DNA from 3 places in the Mesorhizobium sp. WSM4849 genome. Region 2 is predicted to be linked to each of the others. Evidence: predicted binding sites of a transcription regulator. Region 2 holds the regulator's gene; each other region holds the start of a gene.
The links. The regulator PhoB, encoded in region 2, activates phosphate uptake and scavenging genes when phosphate is short. The targets are predictions, from matches to a motif close to TGTCATNNANCTGTCAT.
Positions count from the first base shown of each region.

Region 1: a site for PhoB is predicted at 3,483-3,499, ahead of AC0L3L_RS01170 (ceramide glucosyltransferase). Genes of this name have one in related genera too.
Region 3: a site for PhoB is predicted at 2,760-2,776, ahead of AC0L3L_RS33805 (alkaline phosphatase D family protein). Genes of this name have one in related genera too.

Region 1 covers NZ_JBVVPW010000001.1:249,211-256,328, reverse strand. Annotated here, with positions in the region: gene AC0L3L_RS01180 (2'-deoxycytidine 5'-triphosphate deaminase) at 1-715, opposite strand, end outside; SAM riboswitch at 840-917, shown strand; gene AC0L3L_RS01175 (O-succinylhomoserine sulfhydrylase) at 992-2,182, shown strand; gene AC0L3L_RS01170 (ceramide glucosyltransferase) at 2,229-3,383, opposite strand; gene apaG (Co2+/Mg2+ efflux protein ApaG) at 3,609-4,001, shown strand; gene AC0L3L_RS01160 (Hsp33 family molecular chaperone) at 4,163-5,197, opposite strand; gene argF (ornithine carbamoyltransferase) at 5,291-6,202, opposite strand; gene AC0L3L_RS01150 (acetylornithine transaminase) at 6,220-7,118, opposite strand, start outside.
Region 2 covers NZ_JBVVPW010000004.1:65,257-72,374, forward strand. Annotated here, with positions in the region: gene pstC (phosphate ABC transporter permease subunit PstC) at 1-956, shown strand, start outside; gene pstA (phosphate ABC transporter permease PstA) at 949-2,562, shown strand; gene pstB (phosphate ABC transporter ATP-binding protein PstB) at 2,575-3,390, shown strand; gene phoU (phosphate signaling complex protein PhoU) at 3,429-4,136, shown strand; gene phoB (phosphate regulon transcriptional regulator PhoB) at 4,153-4,842, shown strand; gene AC0L3L_RS05450 (ROK family protein) at 5,039-6,286, opposite strand; gene xylF (D-xylose ABC transporter substrate-binding protein) at 6,554-7,118, shown strand, end outside.
Region 3 covers NZ_JBVVPW010000050.1:10,732-17,849, forward strand. Annotated here, with positions in the region: gene AC0L3L_RS33790 (hypothetical protein) at 1-527, opposite strand, end outside; gene AC0L3L_RS33795 (TetR/AcrR family transcriptional regulator) at 573-1,178, opposite strand; gene AC0L3L_RS33800 (MFS transporter) at 1,260-2,543, shown strand; gene AC0L3L_RS33805 (alkaline phosphatase D family protein) at 2,849-4,423, shown strand; gene typA (translational GTPase TypA) at 5,131-6,960, shown strand; gene AC0L3L_RS33815 (hypothetical protein) at 7,104-7,118, shown strand, end outside.

The sequences.
Region 1 (7,118 bases), on a different contig from region 2:
AGAGCGGATCCCAGAAATCGACGACATCCTGTGCCGCGCGCTTGTCGACATCGACCAGGCCGGTGTGGTGCTTGCCGCGGTAGCCGACCAGCCCGTCCTTGTCGCCATCGAGGTCGATCGACAGCGCAATACCGCCGCCGGAAATATTCGGTGGCTCGGTGGCGACGAGCGTCTCGGCACGGTGCAATTCGTGCAGCTCGCTTTCCGACAAAAGCGCATTGCCGGTGCGGAACCTGATCTGAGACAGCCGCGAGCCGGCGCGGACAACGATCGGAAAGGTGCGCGGGCTGACTTCCAGATAGAGCGGGCCGTTGTAGCCGGCAGCGATCTTGTCGAACTCGTGGCCACGATCGGTCATCACGCGGGTGAAGATGTCGAGCCGTCCGGTCGAGCTCTTCGGGTTGGCGGAGGCGGAAATGCTTGCCGGAAGCGCCAGGCTCTCGAGCAGCGGCACGATATAGACGCAGCCCGTCTCCAGCACCGCACCATCAGCGAGATTGATTTCGTGCAGCTTCAGACGGTCGAGTTTTTCAGCAACCCTGTGGTTGGGGCCGGGAAGGAAGGAGGCGCGCACCCGCCAGGCCTTGTCGCCAAGCCTGAGGTCGAGGCTGGCCGGCTGGACCTGGTCGGCATCAAGCGCGCGCGGCGATTTCAGAGCGCCCGACTGGAACAGCGCGGAAATGTCCTGATCGGGAAGAATGCCTGTCTGCCGCAAAGTCTGGCTCCGCTCGAAGGCCGGGCGAGGTCTCGTTTTGTTGCAGGTCCTTGCCACGGAACCTGCTGGTACAACCTCTTAATCATGCCGGCAATTGACGCAAGCGCGGTGCAGGTCTAAAGGGTCATTATCCCGTGGTGATTTGGCCGGTCGGCTTGCAGCCACGTTAAACAAGTCGCTAAAGGACCGTCGGGCCGAAAGGCCGTATGGACCGGTTGCGACTTTCGCGGCCGGTTTTTTTGTGTTTGGACCATTTTTGGTGTTTGGAACAAGGTGATGACGAGCAACAAGCGCAACTGGAAGCCTCAGACCGCCCTCGTGCATGCAGGAACGCTGCGTTCCGGCTTCGGCGAAACCTCCGAGGCGATGTATCTCACGCAAGGCTATGTCTACGACACGGCGCAGGCGGCGGAAGCCCGCTTCAAGGGCGAGGAACCGGGCTTCATCTATTCGCGCTATGCCAATCCGACGGTCGACATGTTCGAGAAGCGCATGTGCGCGCTGGAAGGTGCCGAAGATGCCCGCGCCACCGCATCCGGCATGGCGGCGGTCACAGCGGCGTTGCTGTGCAGCGCCAAGGCCGGCGACCACATCGTGGCGGCGCGCGCGCTGTTCGGCTCCTGCCGCTGGGTGGTCGAAACGCTGGCGCCGAAATACGGCATCGAGGCGACGCTGGTCGACGGCACCGAAATCTCCAATTGGGAAAAGGCGGTCAGGCCCAACACAAAGCTGTTCTTCCTTGAAAGCCCGACCAATCCGACGCTGGAAGTCGTCGACATCGCAGCCGTCGCCTCACTTGCCAATTCGATCGGAGCGCGGCTGATCGTCGACAACGTCTTTGCCACGCCCTTACAGCAGAAGCCGTTGCAGCTCGGCGCCCATATCGTCGTCTATTCGGCGACCAAGCACATCGACGGCCAGGGGCGCTGTCTCGGCGGCGTCATCCTGTCGGACAAGAAGTGGATCGACGAGAACCTGCACGACTATTTCCGCCACACCGGTCCCAGCCTGTCGCCGTTCAATGCCTGGACGCTGCTGAAGGGCCTGGAAACGCTGCCGCTGCGCGTGCGCCAGCAGACGGAAAGTGCCGGCCGGATCGCGGACTTCCTCGCCGAGCAGCCGGAGATCGCCCGCGTCATCTATCCCGGCCGCGCCGATCACCCGCAAGCGGCGGTCGTCAAGAAGCAGATGTCGGGCGGCTCGACGCTGATCTGCCTCGACGTCAAGGGCGGCAAACAGGCGGCTTTCACCTTCCAGAACGCGCTCGATATCGTGCTGATCTCTAACAATCTCGGCGATGCCAAGAGCCTGATCACCCATCCGGCGACGACGACGCACAAGAATCTGAGCGATGAGGCGCGTGCCGAACTCGGCATCGGGCCAGGCACGCTCAGGCTGTCCGTCGGCCTGGAGGACACAGACGACCTGCTCGAAGACATCGAGCAGGCACTGAAAGCCGCCAGATAGGGATACGCGCCGAACAGCTTCGCTCGAATCGTCAGGCCAAGCGCGGTCAGGCGCCCGACGGGGTCTCTTCCAATTCCGCACCGGCGCTGGTGTGGATGGTCATCGTGTTGCCGCGCCAGTCGACGGCACCGCTGAGCCAGCCGCGCACCCAGATGGCGGGAAGCATCACGTCCCGCGCAACCATCGCCGGGATCATGCGCAGCGACAGGTGCCAGCCCTTGGCCGAGGCGAGAGCGCATTCCGGGAGATAGGCGACTACCAGCACGGCAACGGCGGTTGCCGACAGGCTGAAGCCGGCGCCTGCTGCAGCAACCAGCGCAAGCACCAGCGGTGGCGCCGCTCCGATCAGGATCTCGGGCGCGAAGAACAGGGGGAAGGTGACGCGGCGCAGGCGTGCCCAGCGGGCCTGACGCGACCAGATTTCGCCAAATGTGCGCAAACCGAGCGGCTGCTCGAAGGGCGAGGCGACGAGATTGACACGCAGTCCAAGCCCGTTGACCAGCTTGGTCGCGGCGGCATCCTCGGCAATCTCGGCGGCAAGCGCACGGATGCCGCCATTGGCGTCGAGCATGGGCTTGTTCCACAACATGCTCTTGCCCTGGGCGAAACCGAGGCCGAGCGCCTCGCCGGTATATTGCCAGCGCGCCTGCAGCGTGTTGAGGAAAGCGCATTCGACCTCCGCCCAGAACCCGTCCGGCCGCGAGCCGATCGGCGTCGAGCAGACAAGGCCAGTGTCCGGCCGCCATGCCGCCATCAGATACTGGACATAGTCCCTCGACATCAGGACGTTGGAATCGGCAAGGATGACCCAGCGGTGGCGCGCGGCCTCCCAGCCCTTCACGCAATTGTTGAGTTTCGGATTGCCGCTGATGCGGTCGTCGCCGACGAGCAGCCGGGCCGGCACGGCTGGAAAGCGGGCGATCGCGTCGGTGATCGGCCCGACCACCGGGTCATCGGCATGGGCGACGCAGAAGATGAGCTCATAGCGCGGCCAGTCGAGAGAGAAGGCGCGCTCGAGCGTTTCCTCGGCAAACGGTTCGACGCCGCGCGACGGCACGACGATCGACACCGGCGGCGCCTTGCCGGCTGCCGGCGTGATCCTGCCAGGCCGCTTCAGCTTCAACGAAGCGAGCAGGATGCTGGCGAGATTGACAAGAAGCAGAGCTGTGGAAAGCAAGGCGGCTGTGACTGTCAATTCCATCGATATCTGGTCACTCCAGAAAAAACCGGCCGCATGAAAGCCGTTTCAACAGTTCGACAGAATGCTGAGTCGCCCGGCCCTGCACACCATCATTGTCATGTGTCACTTAAATGACATTGTTCTTCGGCACCTGCGCGCAAAGCAGGCGGGCAGCGACGGGAAGCACCCCGTTGACCAAGCTGCGGAGAGCGTCGAGAGTTCCGTCTACATATTGTGGAGTAGTCTATGTACAGCGCCGTTACGCGCAACATCGAAGTACAGGTCAGGCCGTTCTATCTGGAAGATCGCTCCGACCCGTCGGAGAACCGCTATGTCTGGGGCTACCAGGTGACCATCGACAACCAGTCGGATGAATTCGTGCAGCTTCTGTCACGCTATTGGCACATCACCGACGGCACCGGCCGGGTCGAGGAAGTGCGCGGCGCCGGCGTTGTCGGCGACCAGCCCGAACTCAACCCCGGCGACAGTTATCAATACACGTCTGGGTGCCCGCTCTCAACGCCATCCGGCATCATGGTCGGCCACTACACGATGCGCAACAAGCGGGGCGAGACGTTCGATGTCGCCATCCCCGCCTTTTCGCTCGACCTGCCGGGCACGCGGCGCACCGTCAATTGACGCTCACTTGGGTTCCTCGCCCTCGCGAAGCGGAGGAGAGAGGGTGCCCCACTCCGTGGGGCGAGGAACCCAAACTCTGCGAAGGCGCCGCACTCGGTATTTGGCGATTCCTACTTCCATTGGAAGAATGCCAGCGGGCAGATAGGCAGCACTGACGCTCGTTATTGCGCGGCGGCAAACTCCGCCGGGTCGAAGTCATATTGCTTCGAACAGAATTCGCAGGCGACATGAATGCCGCCATCCTCGCTGCTGTCCCTGATCTCGTCGGCGGAGAAGCCTTCGAGAATGCCGCGGATCTTCTCCCTGGAGCATGAGCACTGGTCGGCAACCGGTACGCCGCCGAAGACGCGCACGCCGTGCTCGTGGAACAGCCGGTAAAGCAGCCGCTCGGCGCCGATCGTCGGGTCGATCAGTTCCGTAGGCTCGATGGTGCCAAGCAACGCCAGCAGTTCCTGCCAGGAATTGTCGGCCGGATCGTGGATCTCCTGGCGCGGATCGCCGTCGCCGCCTGGAAGATCGGGCACGCGCATGCGGTCCGGCGATTGCGGCAGGAACTGCGCCAGGATGCCACCGGCACGCCATTGCTCGCGGGCGCCGCCGACGCCGGGCGTCAACAGCTTGGCCACCGTGAGCCTGAGATCGGTCGGGATCTGTTCCGACTGCCGAAAATAGGTGCGCGCGGCCTCCTCCAGCGTCTCGCCGTCGAGCTGGACGATGCCCTGATAGCGCTGCGTGTGGGCGCCCTGGTCGATCGTCAGCGCCAGGACACCGCTGCCGAGCAGCGTCTGCTGCGAAGTTTCGCCGGCAGACGTCAGAGCCTCCAGCCGGTCGGCGTCGAAGCGCGCGTAGGCGCGTAGCGCATGCGGCGTGGAAAAATCCGCCACCAGCATATCGACCGGTCCGTCCGTGCGGGTCTGCAGGATGAACTTGCCTTCGAACTTGAGCGAGGTGCCGAGCAGCACCGTCAGCACGCAGGCTTCCGCCAGCAGGCGAGCGACCGGCTCGGGATAGTCATGACGGCTGAGGATCGCGTCGAGCATCGGCCCGAGCTGGACGGTGCGGCCGCGCACGTCGAGCGGGCCGACCTCGAAGGGCACGACATAATCGTCGCCGGCGTAGCCGAATTCGCCGAGTTTGGGTTGTTGTTCAGCCAATTGATGAGTTTCCAACATGACAAAGCTCCAGGGCGCGGCCATGCCGCCCTCCGGGGCGCATGCGTCGAAACGCGCTCGATTTGCGTGATGCGCCTGAGATAGGCACCACGCAGTGCCGGATCAAGGTGGCCCGGATCAAGCGCCCAGACACCAGGCCAAAACCGCCTTCTGGGCGTGGAGCCGGTTCTCGGCCTCGTCGAACACTACCGAATGCGGCCCGTCGATGACTTCGTCGGTGACCTCTTCGCCGCGATGCGCCGGCAGGCAGTGCATGAACAATGCGTCCGGCTTTGCCTTCGCCATCAGCGCCGCATTGACCTGGTAGGGTGAGAAGACATTGTGGCCGCGAGCACGGTGCTCCTGGCCCATCGACACCCAGCAGTCGGTGACGACGCAGTCGGCCTCGTGGACCGCCTCCTCGGGCGAGCGGGTGAAGTGCAACTTGCCACCATGCGCCGTCGACCAATCGACATGCTTCTGCGCCGGCTCGCTGCCTTCCGGCACGGCGACGTTGAGGTTGAAGCGGAACCGCGCCGAGGCCTCCAGCAGGGAATGCAGCACGTTGTTGCCGTCGCCGGTCCAGGCGATTGTCTTGCCGGCGACCGGACCGCGATGCTCCTCGAAGGTCATGATGTCGGCCATCAGTTGGCAGGGGTGGGTATCGTCGGTCAGCCCGTTGATGACGGGAACGGTGGCGTTCTCGGTCAGCTCCAGCAGCCGGTCATGCGATGTGGTTCGGATCATGATCGCATCGACATAGCGCGACAGCACCTTGGCCGTGTCGGCGATGGTTTCGGAGCGGCCGAGCTGCATCTCGGTGCCAGTCAGCATGATGGTCTCGCCGCCGAGCTGGCGCATGCCGACGTCGAAGGACACGCGCGTGCGCGTCGACGGTTTGTCGAAGATCATCGCCAGCACTTTGCCTTCGAGCGGTTTTGTCCGCTCGCCCGCCTTGAGCCTTGCCTTTCGCACCACGGCATCGTCCAGCATGAAGCGCAGATCGCCCTCGGAAACGGCGGAAAGATCAGTGAAATGGCGAAGGCTCATTTGGGGTCTTTCGACTGTTACTTCGCGGCAGCCGCGGCGATGGCATCGGCCAGGCCCCGGGCACCGGCACGGATGCGGTCGAGCGCCTCATGGATCTCGGCGTCGGTGACGGTGAGCGGCGGCAGCAGGCGAAGAACGTTGTCGCCGGCCGGAACCGCAAGCAGATGCTGGTCGCGCAACGCCATGTTCACCTTGGTGTTGGGTGCGGCGCATTTCAGGCCGAGCATCAGGCCGGTGCCCCTGATGTCTTCGATGATGTCAGGAAACTCGTCGGCGACGCCCGCCAGCCCCTGCTTCAGCAGCAACGCCTTGCGCTGGACCTCCTCCAGGAAGCCGTCTTCCAGCACCACGTCGAGCACGGCGTTGCCGACCGCCATCGCCAGCGGATTGCCGCCGAAAGTCGTGCCGTGCACGCCGGCGGTCATCCCGACGGCCGCCTCGTCGGTGGCGAGACAGGCGCCCATCGGGAAGCCGCCGCCGATGCCCTTGGCAACCGCCATGATGTCGGGCGTGACGCCAGCCCATTCATGCGCGAACAGTTTTCCGGTGCGGCCGATGCCGCACTGGACCTCATCGAAGATCAGGAGCAGGCCATGCTGTTCGCAGAGCTGCCTCAGCCGCTTCAGCGACTGCGTGGGCACCGGGCGGATGCCACCCTCGCCCTGCACCGGCTCGATCAGTATCGCGGCGGTCTCTGATGTGATCGCCTTTTCGGCGGCGTCGATGTCGTCGAAGCCGACCTGGTCGAAACCTTCGACCTTGGGTCCGAAGCCTTCCAGGTATTTATACTGGCCGCCGGCGGCGATGGTCGCCAGCGTGCGGCCATGAAAGGCGCCTTCGAAGCTGATAATGCGAAAGCGCTCGGGATGGCCCTTGACGAAGTGATAGCGCCGCGCCGTCTTGATGGCGCATTCCA
Region 2 (7,118 bases):
CCTATTCGCGTATCGCACAGGCCTACCGGGCGCGCCACGTGGTCGAGCGCGTTCTTCGCGCATTCTTGATCGCCTGTTCGGTGGTCGCGATCCTGACGACGATCGGCATCGTCCTGTCGCTTATCTTCGAATCCTTGCGGTTCTTCCAACAGGTGCCGTTCTATAAGTTCCTGTTCGGCACGCATTGGTCGCCGCAGAGCGCCTTCACCGGCGCCGGAACGGAAGCCGGGGCGGTCAACCAGGATATTTTTGGCATGGTGCCGCTCTTTGCCGGCACGTTGCTCATCACCTTCATCGCCATGCTGGTGGCCGCACCTATCGGGCTGATGGCTGCGATTTACCTTTCGGATTACGCCTCCAAAAGCGTCCGCGCGGTGGCAAAGCCGGTACTGGAAATCCTCGCCGGTATCCCGACCGTCGTTTACGGCTTCTTCGCCGCGCTGACAGTTGCGCCCTACTTCCGCGGTATGGGCGAAAGCCTGGGCCTCAACGTCGCGTCCGAATCGGCGCTCGCCGCGGGCGTGGTCATGGGTATCATGATCATTCCCTTCGTTTCCTCGCTTTCCGATGATGTGATCAATGCCGTTCCGCAATCCCTGCGAGACGGTTCCGCCGGCCTCGGCGCGACCAAGTCGGAAACCATCCGCAAGGTGGTCCTTCCCGCTGCCCTTCCGGGCATCGTTTCGGCGATGCTGCTCGCCGTCAGCCGCGCAATTGGTGAAACAATGATCGTGGTCATGGCGGCGGGCCTGGCGGCAAACCTCACGGCCAACCCGCTCGAAGCGGTCACCACCGTGACGGTGCAGATCGTGACGCTGCTTGTAGGCGATCAGGAGTTCGACAGCGCCAAGACGCTTGCAGCCTTCGCACTCGGCCTGGTGCTGTTCTGCATCACGCTTACCCTCAACATCGTCGCTTTGCGCGTCGTCCAGAAATACCGAGAGCAATATGACTGATGCGATCGCGTCATTCGGCGCCGGCCGGCGGCCGGTCAGCGTTCATACCGACGATGCCGCGAAGGCGCGGCTGAAGGGTCGTTACCGCACTGAAACGTGGTTCAAATGGCTTGGCGCCGCAGCCGTCGCGTTGGCCGGCTTATTCCTTGTGCTGCTCCTGTCGACGATCGTCACGCAGGCGATCCCGGCGCTGCGGCAGAACTATCTGACGCTGCCGATCGATCTTTCGGCGGCCAAGGTCGACCCGGCGAAACTCGACGCCGCCAACTACGACGCCATCGCCCAGGAAGCGCTTACGGCAAAATTTCCTGATGTGACGAGCCGTCAGGACAAGCGCCTGCTGCGCGGACTGATTTCCACCGGCACAGGCGTCTTCCTGCGCAAAGATATTGCGGCTGATCCGGCGATGCTCGGAGGAACGGTGGACTATGCGGTTCCACTTGACGATTTTGCCGACCTTTATCTCAAGGGGTTGCTTGCCGACGTCGGTTCGGACGAAGCGATTTCGACAAGCGTCACCCCTTCGGAAACCAGCGGCGACATCGATCTGACCTTCGGCGACGACGCCATGCTGACGCTGGCGCGTGGCAATGGTGCGACCGAGGGCGAAAACGGTATGCTCACGCTGACGAGCGGTGCGTCGTCGCTGCTGGTCGCGTTCAATGGCGGTACGGTCAAGCTGACCGCGCTGTCGCCTGGGGCCAACGGGACGGCGGTCGCAAAGGGCACGGTGATCGAGGCGCTGGACAGCACGGCGCCCGCCGCGAGCGGCCAGGCATTCCTGCGCGTCATCGACACGCCGGAAGAATCGCGAAAGATTTCCGACAAGATGATCGTCTGGCTCGACACGCTGAAGAGCGCCGGCCTGATCGAAAGCCGGTTCAACTCGATCTTCTTCTTCACCGGCGCAAGCCGCGAGCCGGAACTGGCCGGTGTCTGGGGCGCGGTCGTCGGATCGTTCCTGACCATGATCGTTACGCTCGCCATCGCCTTCCCCATCGGCGTTTCGGCGGCGATCTATCTTGAGGAATTTGCCCCCAAGAACCGGCTGACGACGATCATCGAAGTGAATATCAACAATCTGGCGGCGGTGCCTTCGATCGTCTTCGGCCTGCTTGGACTTGCCGTATTCCTGAATTTCTTCGGCATGCCGCGCTCAGCCCCGGTGGTCGGCGGCATGGTGCTGGCGCTGATGACCCTGCCGATCATCATTATCGCCTCGCGCGCTTCGTTGCGCGCCGTGCCGCCGTCGATCCGCGAGGCGGCGCTCGGCATCGGAGCGTCCAAGGTCCAGACCGTATTCCATCACGTCCTGCCGCTGGCGATGCCGGGGATCATGACCGGCACCATCCTCGGAATGGCGCATGCGCTGGGCGAAACCGCGCCGTTGCTGATGATCGGCATGGTCGCCTTCATCGTCGACATTCCCGGCGGCTTCACCGATCCCGCGACGATCCTGCCGGTGCAGATATTCATGTGGGCGGATTTCCCGGAAGCTGGATTCCAGCAGAAGACTTCGGCGGCGATTTTGATTTTGCTGCTGTTTTTGGTCATCATGAACGCCATCGCGGTGATACTGCGCAGGCGCTTCGAGCGGCGCTGGTAAGGAGTAGAGGATATGAACATCATGACGGAAGCTGGCGTCGAACAGAAACTGAGCAGCGGAACCAATGCCCCTTCGATCAAGATGAAGGGCGAAAAGGTCTCTGTTCATTACGGCGAGAAGCGAGCTCTGTTCGATGTGGATATCGATGTCCGCGAGAACCAGGTGACGGCGTTGATCGGCCCATCGGGCTGTGGCAAGTCGACCTTCCTGCGGTGCCTGAACCGAATGAACGACACCATCGATATCGCGCGGGTGAGCGGCAAGATCACGCTCGACGGCGAAGATGTCTACGACCCGAAGATCGATGTCGTCGAACTGCGAGCCCGCGTCGGCATGGTATTCCAGAAGCCGAACCCGTTTCCGAAGTCGATCTATGAAAACGTCGCCTACGGTCCGCGCATTCACGGCCTGGCCAGGAGCAAGGCCGAGTTGGACGGCATCGTTGAATCGAGCCTGAAGAAGGCCGGCCTGTTCAACGAGGTCAAGGATCGCCTGCTCGAGTCGGGTACCGGTCTCTCCGGCGGACAGCAGCAGCGCCTGTGCATCGCGCGCGCCATCGCCGTATCGCCGGAAGTGATCCTGATGGACGAGCCCTGTTCGGCGCTCGATCCGATCGCCACCGCCCGCGTCGAGGAACTGATTGACGAACTGCGCCAGAACTACACGATCGTCATCGTCACCCATTCGATGCAGCAGGCAGCGCGCGTGTCGCAACGCACGGCGATGTTCCATCTCGGCTATCTGGTCGAGGAGGGCGCGACCGACAAGATGTTCACCAACCCCGACGACAAGCGCACCCAGGACTACATCACCGGCCGGTTCGGCTGAGCGGTCCGGCGGCGAATTTCGAACACGAGGACAGTATCATGGGTGAACACACCGTCGCATCTTTCGACGAGGAACTGGAGCACATCGACAGGCTGATCCGCGATATGGACGAGCTCGCCGCCGCGATGGTCGCAGCCTCGATCCGCGCGTTGCTTGCATCAGACAATGCGATGGCGCAGCGCGTCGTCTCGGACGACGCCATCATGGATGCGCGGCAGCGCGAACTCGACGATAGTGCGATCACGCTGATCGCCAAGCGGCAGCCGATGGCGCAAGATCTGCGCGCCGTGGTTGGCGCAATCCGCATGGCCGGCGATCTCGAGCGCATCGGCGACCTGGCCAAGAACATAGCCAAGCGGGTCAGCGCAGTCGGGCAGAGCGCCACGCCGCGTAATCTCTCGCACGGTATCGACGCGATGGCGGATCTCGTTCTTGTGCAGCTCCGCGGCGTGGTCGAGCACTATGTGTCGCGCAATGCCGGCGCGTTGAAAGAACTGCGCGCCGACGACCAGAAGATCGACGTGAAATACACGGCGGTTTTTCGCGAACTCCTGACCTACATGATGGAGGATCCGCGCAACATCACCGCCTGCACGCATCTTCTGTTCTGCGCCAAGAATCTCGAGCGTATCGGCGATCACGTCACCAACATCGCCGAAAACGCCTACTATGTCGTGACCGGGCAGCAATTGCCGGCGGATCGCCCGAAGCTCGACGAAACGACGATGTCGGCGCCGGCGACATGACGGGGGTGACCGGTCGATGATCGCGCCACGCATCATGGTGGTGGAGGACGAAGAGCCGCTGGGCGTCCTCCTCCGCTACAATCTGGAATCCGAAGGCTATCAGGTCGAGGTGGTGACGCGCGGCGACGAGGCCGAAATCCGGCTGCAGGAAAACGTGCCCGATCTTCTGGTGCTCGACTGGATGGTGCCGGCGGTTTCCGGCATCGAGCTTTGCCGACGCCTTCGGATGCGCCCCGAAACCGAGCGGCTGCCGATCATCATGCTGACCGCACGCGGCGAGGAGAGCGACCGGGTGCGCGGCCTCTCGACAGGGGCCGACGACTACCTGGTCAAGCCGTTCTCGACACCGGAATTCATGGCCAGGATCAAGGCGCTGCTGCGCCGCGCCAAGCCCGAAGTGCTGTCCAGCGTGCTGAAGGTCGGCGACATCATGCTCGATCGCGAATCGCACAGGGTCTATCGCAAGAAGAGCGAGATCCGGCTCGGGCCGACCGAATTCCGGCTGCTCGAATTCATGATGCGGCACCCAGGTCGGGTCTTCTCGCGCAGCCAGTTGCTCGATAATGTCTGGGGCGAGACGATCTACATCGACGAGCGCACGGTGGACGTCCATGTCGGCCGGTTGCGCAAGGCGGTCAACAATGGTCGCATGCCCGACGTCATCCGCACCATCCGCGGTGCGGGCTATGCGATCAGGGAAGACTAGCTGATATTCAGGTGATGCCGGCCTGCGACCGGCGATTTCCTGCGCTTCCGGTACGTACCCAAAAGTACGCTCCGTTCCGGTTCTCGGAACTCACCCAGTCTGGTCGGCTCGCGCCCGTCTTCGAGCCCGGCGCGGCCTGACCTGAATCTCAACACATCCCCAAGTCGCATTCCGCCTTTGTTCCTTGCCTTCGGACTCAGGCCACGTCCTTCCTGATCGTGCCGGACTTCCCTTGCGCGCCCGGCGCGAAAATCTCCTGGTCGACGAAGCTCAGCGCCCGCAAGGCGCAGCCTTCGCGGATCAGCGGCAGCTCGTTCGTCTCGGTGTCGAAGGAAATCGAACCCGAATGCTGGCCGCCGGCGGTCTGGGCGATGGCCTCGCGCAGGGCCGGTTCGATCAGGTCGAAGGCGGCAGCGCTGGCGCCGACCATGGCGACCGGCGCCGGATCGATCAGCGCGAACAGGCTGCCAAGCCCGAAGCCGAGCGCTTCGCCGGCCTTGCGGTAGGCTTCGCGCTCCGGTCCGTCCGTCTGACGCGCCCGGGCCGCCAGTGCCTGCATCTCGGCGTCGCTGACATCGGCGACCGGCTCTGCGTTCTCGCTCAATTGCCTTGCGTTGCGCCAGATGGCGTAGTTGCCGGCATAGGCCTCGACGCAGCCGCGCCGCCCGCAGCGGCAAAGCGCGCCGCCCGGCCGATGAATCATGTGGCCGAATTCGCCGCCCGAGGAATGGGTGCCGGTGAACAGTTCGCCCTTCAGCACCAGCCCCATACCGATGCCGTGCGAGAGCAGGATGGCGATGAAATCGTCGCGGTAGCGATCCGGGTCGCGCCAGCGCAGCGCCACGGCCATCATGTTGCAGTCGTTCTCCATGATGGCCGGGATGCCGAACTCGCGTTCCAGAATGTCGGCGAAGGCGATGTTCGTCTGCGGCGTGATCGGCGACCACAACATGGCGCGCGCATGCGAATCGGTGATGCCCTGGATCGCCAGCGCGATGCGGGCGACGCTTTGGACGTCGAGGTCGGGGTCTTCGATCCGGCGCCGCACGATGGCGACACATTCGTCGATCAGCTCGTCGCGCGACATGGTCAGCGTGTCCAGCCGGCGCTGTTCCTCGGCGACGACCTGTCCGGCATAATCGATGACAGCGACCGACAGGAAATTCAGCGACAACACGACCGCCAATACCGCAGCGGCTTCCGGATTGAGGCTGAGGCCGACCTGCGGTCGGCCGCGTTTCATCGAAACGGTCTCGCTCGCCTTGCTCTCGGTCAGGATGCCTTCCTGGATCAGGTCGGAAGAGATCGCCGATATGGTCGAATGGCTGAGGCCGGTGGTTGCGGCGATCTCGGTCCGCGACGGCTGGCCGGCCCGGCGTACCGCAGAAATCACCATCGCCCGGTTACGCCGGCGCAAATCGTCATGACGGATTCCAACCGACATTCTTTTGCTTCCTCCCTATTGCCGCGGCCGCTCATGAATCGGAGGCCGTCGGTAATGTCCGACAAATAGTGGCAGAAGCAGCGGACCCTGTCATTATTTATTCCGAGGCTCGAAATAAGTCGGCAGGGACATCAAAATCCATCGGAATTGATGTTGACAGCGCTTCGCGGTTGGACCAGTATTTTTTCGAGCCTCGAAAAAATAGGGGCCTTTGTGCCGGCCTTCGGGCCAGTTGGTCGCGCCGTACGCGGCGCAGGGAGGAAAATCATGAAGAGATTCGCAGCCGCCATGCTGGCGGGGGTCGCCATGTCGCTGACGCTCGCGTCGGTCGCACAGGCCAAGGACAAGGTCATTGGCGTTTCGTGGTCGAACTTCCAGGAAGAGCGCTGGAAGACCGACGAAGCCGCCATGAAGTCGGCGATTGAGGCCGCCGGCGACAAGTATATTTCCGCCGATGCACAGTCCAATCCCGGCAAGCAGCTGACCGACGTCGAGAGCCTGATCTCGCAGGGTGCCAACGCGCTGATCATCCTTGCGCAGGATGCCTCGGCCATCGGGCCGGCGGTGCAGAAGGCGCTGGACGAAGGCATTCCGGTCGTCGGCTATGACCGGCTGATCGAGAACAAGGACGTGTTCTATCTGACCTTCGACAACCAGGAAGTCGGCCGCATGCAGGCCCGCGAAGTGTTCAAGGTGGCGCCGGAAGGCAATTACGTCTTCATCAAGGGCTCGGGCGCCGATCCGAATGCCGATTTTCTGTTCGCCGGCTCCATGGAAGTGCTCAAGGACGCGATCGACAGCGGCAAGATCAAGAATGTCGGCGAGGCCTATA
Region 3 (7,118 bases), on a different contig from region 2:
AAGGTCCGCGCCTTCTCGTCGGCGAGCTTGCGGGCCTGGTCGTTGGCGCTGAGGTTGCCGGTGGCCAGCACAAGGCCGACGGTGCAGCCCTCATAATTCTCCGGCTGGGCGACCTTGGCGACGATCAGCACTTCTGTCGGTTTGTTCTCCCCCTCGGGATTGCTGATCGAGCGACGGTGGATGACCGCGAAAGGAATGGCCAGATCGCCGTTCGTCTCGATGCGCCACTCGAGTCTGGGTGCAGCCGAATTGAGCCCGACAAAACTTTCCCAGACCGCGGTCATGTCGCTGGGCGGAAAACCGTAGAACAGCGATTCCCGGGCATCGTCATAGGCGATCAGCACCGCGTAGCCGCGATAGCCCGAGCAGGCAAGACTGGCCCAGTCGCCGTCGCCTTCTTCCGCCTGCGCGTAGGTCACGCAGTCCTTCTTCCAGTCGAGATCGGTGTAGGCGCTGGAAATGTCGCCGGCCTGAGCAGCCTGGCAGAGGCCGGCAAGGGCAAGCGGGATCATCAAAAGGCGACGCATCGCGAACAACTCCGTTTCGAGGCTGCCGCACGGTATCTTTAAACGCTATTTCTTCAAGCTCGCTTCGATCAGCAGGTCGGCGTTGCGGGCCACAGACTTTGCCGGTCCGCCGGCACCGAACAGCTGGCCGCTGATATAGGCGCCCTCGATCAGAAGCAGCAGCCCGTCGCCCAGCGTATCGGCGTCGCCGGCACCCATTGCCGCCGCCATGGCGCGCAGGCGTCGTCGCAATTCCTGCTTGTTGGCCTCGCTCACCACGCGGGCCGGATGGCCGTGCTCGGGATATTCGACGGCCGCATTGGTCATGCCGCAGCCGCGATAGTCGGGCTTTTGCGTGCGCTTGCCGATGCGGGTCAGGAAGGCTGCGATCTGCGCGCGCGAATCGCCGGGATGGGCAGCCACCGCCGCATCGAAGCGCTCCCAGAACTCCAGGTCGTATTGCCGGAGATAGGAGGCGGCCAATTCGTCCTTGGAGGGAAAGCTGCGATAGAGGCTGGGCTTGGTGACGCCGGCGCGCCGCACGATCTCGTCGACGCCGATTGCCCTGATGCCTTGCCGGTAGAACAGGTCGCGGGCAACGCGAAGGATTTTTTCGCCGGCGCGCGGTGGGGCTACTTCATCCGCTTTGATCGCTGGTTCAATGCTTTTGATTCTCGACACGGTGTTGCCTGCTTGACAATGTTACCGATCGGTACGTATACTTCGGCGCATCGCAACGTACCGGTCAGTAACATGATAGTCCAATCCCGCCCGTTTGGCCAGCGCTACGCTTTCGTCGTGGTCGCCGTCATTTTCCTCTGCCTGCTGATCGCGGCGGGCCTGCGGTCGGCGCCGGCTGTCATGATGCTGCCGCTGGAGGAGAGTTTCGGCTGGCGGCGCGACGTCGTCTCGCTCGCCGCGGCGATCGGCATCTTCCTCTACGGCCTGACCGGGCCGTTTGCCGCGGCACTGATGGAACGGATCGGGCTGCGCCGCACGCTGCTGGCGTCGCTGGTGGTGATGTCGGGCTCGACGGCGCTCAGCCTGTTGATGACCGAGCCGTGGCACCTGCTTCTCACCTGGGGCGTGTTTTCGGGTGTCGGTTCCGGCGCGGTCGCCACGGTGCTCGGCGCCACCATTGTCAATCGCTGGTTCAAGACCAATCGCGGCCTGGTGATGGGACTGATGTCGGCCTCCGCCGCCACCGGCCTGCTGGTGTTCCTGCCGCTGCTCGCCGCGCTCGCCCAGTTGGGCGGCTGGAAGCCTGTCGCCATCGCCATTGCGGTCGCCACCGCCTGCCTGGTGCCGCTGGTCTGGCTGCTGGTGCCGGAGCGTCCGGCTTCGATCGGCATGGTACGCTACGGTGCGGACGCCGATGACGTGCCGCCGGTTCCGCCGGCTTCGCAGGGCAATTTCCTCACGCACACGCTCAGCACGCTGCGCCGTGCCGCCGGCACGCGCGTGTTCTGGTACCTGTTCGCCACCTTCTTCATCTGCGGCTTCACCACCAACGGACTGGTCGGCACGCACCTGATCGCGTTTTGCGGCGACATGGGTATCGGCCAAGTGCAAGCCGCCGGCCTGCTGTCGCTGATGGGCATCTTCGACCTGATCGGCACCACGCTGTCAGGCTGGCTCACCGACCGTTTCGATCCGCGCAAGCTGCTCGGCGTCTATTATGGCATCCGCGGCCTGTCGCTGATCTACCTGCCTTATTCCGGCTTCTCGTCGACCAGCCTGATCATCTTCGCCGTGCTCTACGGATTGGACTGGATCGCCACCGTGCCGCCGACGCTCAGGCTGTCGAACGAGGCGTTCGGCGATCGCAGCGGGCCGATCGTCTTCGGCTGGATCGTCGCCGGCCATCAGGTGGGTGCGGCGGCGGCCGCTTTCTTCGGCGGCACCATGCGTGAATTGCAGGGCAATTACGAGCTTGCCTTCCTCATCGCCGGCATGACCGCAATAGCCGCAGCCTGCATCTCGCTGTTGATCAACACCAGCCGTCCGGCCTTCGCGCCGAACCCGCAGGCGGCTTAGGGCTGTGGCGGCTGAGCGCTAATCTCCCCCCTCGAGGGGGAGATGGCCGCGAAGCGCCAGAGGGGGTCGGTCCGACCGGGCTCGTCCCCTTATCGCAGACACAGGAGGTCGGCGCTCCACGCGAGACGACCCCCTCTGGCCTGCCGGCCATCTCCCCCACGAGGGGGGAGATCGGCAGATTCGCCGTCTGCGCGACCTAGCCTTCCTCCTGTCGATTGTTACGAAACCTTCATGGTTTCGAGATGTGCCTGAAACATTGAGGCTGGAGCTTGGCGGCGCCGTTCAACGCCATCCAGGAGACAGCCATGAACAAGATTTCGATGACCCGGCGCGCCTTTGTCACGTCCGCGAGCGCCGCTGGCCTCGTCGGCGTATCGGGCCTAGCGCTTCCCTATTATTCGCGCGCCAATCAGCGGCCCGCCTTCACCCATGGCATCCAGTCGGGCGATGTCGACGCAACCAGCGGCGTGGTGTGGACCCGCACCGACCGCCCTTCGCGTGTCATGTTCGAAGTGTCGTCGACGGAAAATTTCGCCAACGCCTTGCGCCTTGCGCCGCTCGATACGTCGCCGGCCAGCGATTACACGGTAAAGCGGCTGCTCACCGACCTCGCCTCCGACCAGGACATCTTCTACCGCATGATCGCGGCCGATCTCGCCGACATCAACGCCGTCTCCGAGCCGATCGTCGGCCGCTTCCGCACGGCGCCGGCCTCGAAGCGTGATATCCGGTTCGCCTGGTCGGGCGATACCGCCGGCCAGGGCTGGGGCATCGACGATACCGGCATGAAGACCTATGCCACGATCGGCAAGCATACGCCCGATTTCTTCCTGCATTCCGGCGATACCATCTATGCTGACGGCGCGATGAAGGACGAGGTCGACGTTCCCGGCGGCGGCAAGTGGAAGAACGACGTCCTCATCGACGAAAAGCGCAAGGTAGCTGAGACGCTGGACGAGTACCGGGGTCAGTGGAAATACAATTTGATGGATGGGCATGTGCTGGGGCTCAACGCCATCTGCCCGACCTTCTACCAGTGGGACGACCACGAGGTGGTGAACAACTGGTCGGATTCGAAGGACCTGAGCGCCGACGACCGCTACTCGGAAAAAAACATCCATGTGCTGGCGGCACGCGCGGCACGCGCCTTCCACGAGATGACGACGATCCGCTACGAGCCGTCGGAACCAGGCCGCGTCTATCGCAAGATCGCCTACGGGCCGCTGCTCGAAGTGTTCTTCCTCGACATGCGTTCCTATCGCGGCGCCAACGGCCCTGGCATGCAGGATACGGTGACGCCGCAATCGCGCATTCTCGGCGAACAGCAGACGAAGTGGCTGAAGCGCGAACTGGCAACCTCCAACGCGACCTGGAAAATCATCGCCGCCGATATGCCGCTCGGTCTCGTCGTCTGGAACGACGCCACCAAGAAGGCCGGCGCCGAGGCCATCAGCAATGGCGACAATGGCCCGGCCAAGGGCCGCGAGCTGGAAATTGCCGACCTCCTTCGCTATATAAAGAATGCCGGTATCACCAACACTGTCTGGCTGACCGCCGACGTCCACTACACGGCGGCGCATTACTACAATCCTGACAAGGCCCAGTTCCAGGACTTCAGTCCGTTCTGGGAGTTCATCTCGGGTCCGCTCCATGCCGGCACCTATGGACCCAATGATTTCGACATGACCTTCGGCCCGGAGCTGAAATTCATCAAGGCGCCAACCGCCGAGCAGGGGCAGAACCTGCCACCGTCGGCCGGCCTGCAGTTCTTCGGCCTCGTCGATATCGACGGCGCCACTGAACAGATGACGGTGCGGCTGATGGATCGCGACGACAATGAACTCTACAAGGTCACGCTCGATCCGGTGCAGTCGGCGTGAGGGGACTGGGTCACCTTGTATCAGGCTTGGGTGATGTCGCGCTGCCCCTCATTGCCCTGCCGGGCATTTCTCCCCGTAAACGGGGAGAAAGTGGGCCGCATCGAAGATTTCGCTAATCGCGAACGTTGCAGAAGGAGAGCCGACATTTCGCGCAGCGGGCTTCTCCCCGTTCACGGGGAGAAGGTGCCGGCAGGCGGATGACGGGCCGCGCCGGCGTTGGCAAGACCTCTAATCTGGATAGCAAACGGTCGGAATTTGCGGCCAAACAGCACTGTCGCAGTTGGCAGCCTCCTGCCTCTGCTTGAAGGCAGCGCTAACCGGCCCGGTCACCACCGGGTCGACGCCATCGGGAGCATCGGCAAACCACTGCTCCGCCGTTCGGGTGTCGGACGGCAGGGCGGGCCGTGTTTCCTTCAACGTCGCGGCGGATTGTGCTGCGCCTACCGCAAGGAGGACGGCGAGGGCAGCCCATGCGATTGGCCGGTATCTGATGCCCGTATTGCTCATGAAATTTGAACTGTCCCGACCGTGAAAGGTTCCGCTTTGGTTAATAATTCCATTTCACACCAAGACGCTTAAGATTTGGTGACCATGTATTTGGTGGCACGCCTCCTCTTTCGCAATTGCGAAAAACCCTGTATGAGCCGCCCAACCGAAAGAGGCAGCGCCTTTTGGCCTGCTGCCTGCAACGCTCCCGAGACCACAACATGAAAATTCGTAACATCGCGATCATCGCGCACGTCGACCATGGAAAAACCACCCTCGTCGACCAGCTCCTGAAGCAGTCCGGCTCGTTCCGCGACAACCAGCGCGTTGCCGAACGCGCCATGGATTCGAACGACTTGGAAAAGGAACGCGGCATCACCATCCTGGCCAAGGCGACGTCGGTCGACTGGAAGGATACCCGCATCAACATCGTCGACACTCCCGGCCACGCCGATTTCGGCGGTGAAGTCGAGCGCATCCTGTCGATGGTGGATTCGGCCATCGTGCTGGTCGACGCCGCCGAAGGGCCGATGCCACAGACCAAATTCGTCGTCGGCAAGGCGCTCAAGGTCGGATTGAAGCCGATCGTCGTCATCAACAAGATCGACCGGCCGGACGCCCGCCACGTCGAGGTGGTCAACGAAGTGTTCGACCTTTTTGCAGCGCTCGACGCGACCGACGATCAGCTCGACTTTCCGATCCTTTACGGTTCAGGCCGCGACGGCTGGGTGTCGGAAAACCCCGAAGGTCCGAAGGATCAGGGTCTGGCGCCGCTGTTCGACCTCGTCATCAAGCATGTGCCGGCGCCGACCGTCCACCCCGGCCCGTTCCGAATGATCGGCACCATCCTGGAAGCTAATCCGTTCCTTGGCCGCATCATCACCGGCCGCATCGAATCCGGCACGCTGAAATCCAACCAGGCGGTCAAGGTGCTGCATCATGACGGCACCCAGGTCGAAACCGGCCGCATCTCGAAGATCCTGGCCTTCCGCGGGCTCGAGCGCCAGCCGATCGATGAAGCGCAGGCGGGCGACATCGTCGCCATTGCCGGCCTGTCGAAGGGCACCGTCGCCGACACGTTCTGCGACCCGTCGGTGACCGAGCCGCTGCATGCGCAGCCGATCGATCCGCCGACCGTGACGATGTCGTTCCTCGTCAACGATAGCCCGCTGGCCGGCACCGAGGGCGACAAGGTGACCAGCCGCGTCATTCGCGACCGCCTGCTGCGCGAGGCCGAAGGCAATGTCGCGCTGAAGATCGAGGAATCGCCTGATAAGGACTCGTTCTTCGTCTCCGGCCGCGGCGAGTTGCAGCTTGCCGTTCTGATCGAGACGATGCGCCGCGAAGGTTTTGAGATCGCCGTGTCGCGTCCGCGGGTCGTCATGCAGCAGGGCGACAACGGCGAATTGCTCGAGCCGGTCGAGGAAGTCGTTATCGACGTCGACGAGGAGCATGCCGGTGTCGTCGTGCAGAAGATGTCGGAGCGCAAGGCCGAGATGGTCGAATTGCGCCCGTCGGGCGGCAACCGCCAGCGCATCGTTTTCCACGCGCCGACGCGCGGCCTGATCGGCTACCAGTCGGAACTGCTGACCGACACGCGCGGCACCGCTGTCATGAACCGGTTGTTCCATGCCTACGAACCTTACAAGGGTGAACTGCCGGGCCGCACCAATGGCGTGCTGATCTCCAACGAACAGGGTGAATCAGTGGCTTATGCCATGTGGAACCTGGAAGATCGCGGTCCGATGGTCATCGATCCAGGCGTCAAGGTCTATCAGGGCATGATCATCGGCATCCATTCACGCGACAACGACCTCGAAGTGAACGTGCTGAAGGGCAAGAAGCTGACCAACATCCGCGCCGCCGGCAAGGATGAGGCGGTGAAGCTGACGCCGCCGATCCGCATGACGCTGGAACGCGCGCTGGCCTGGATCCAGGACGACGAGCTGGTCGAGGTGACGCCGAAGACCATTCGCCTGCGCAAGCTCTACCTCGACCCGAACGAGCGCAAGCGTTTTGAGAAATCGGCGAAAGTGGTCGGCGCGGCGTAAGGTTTTTTATCTTTGACGAGATGAAGGCGGCGCAACAAACGTTCTCGCTGCGTGGGCAGGGCTACCCGCCGCGGTAGTTGGCTGTGGGTAGAGGCGAGGAAACGGGTGTGCGAAATGCAGTTCGGGACCTCGTCCGGAGCCTCATGCAAGATGACATG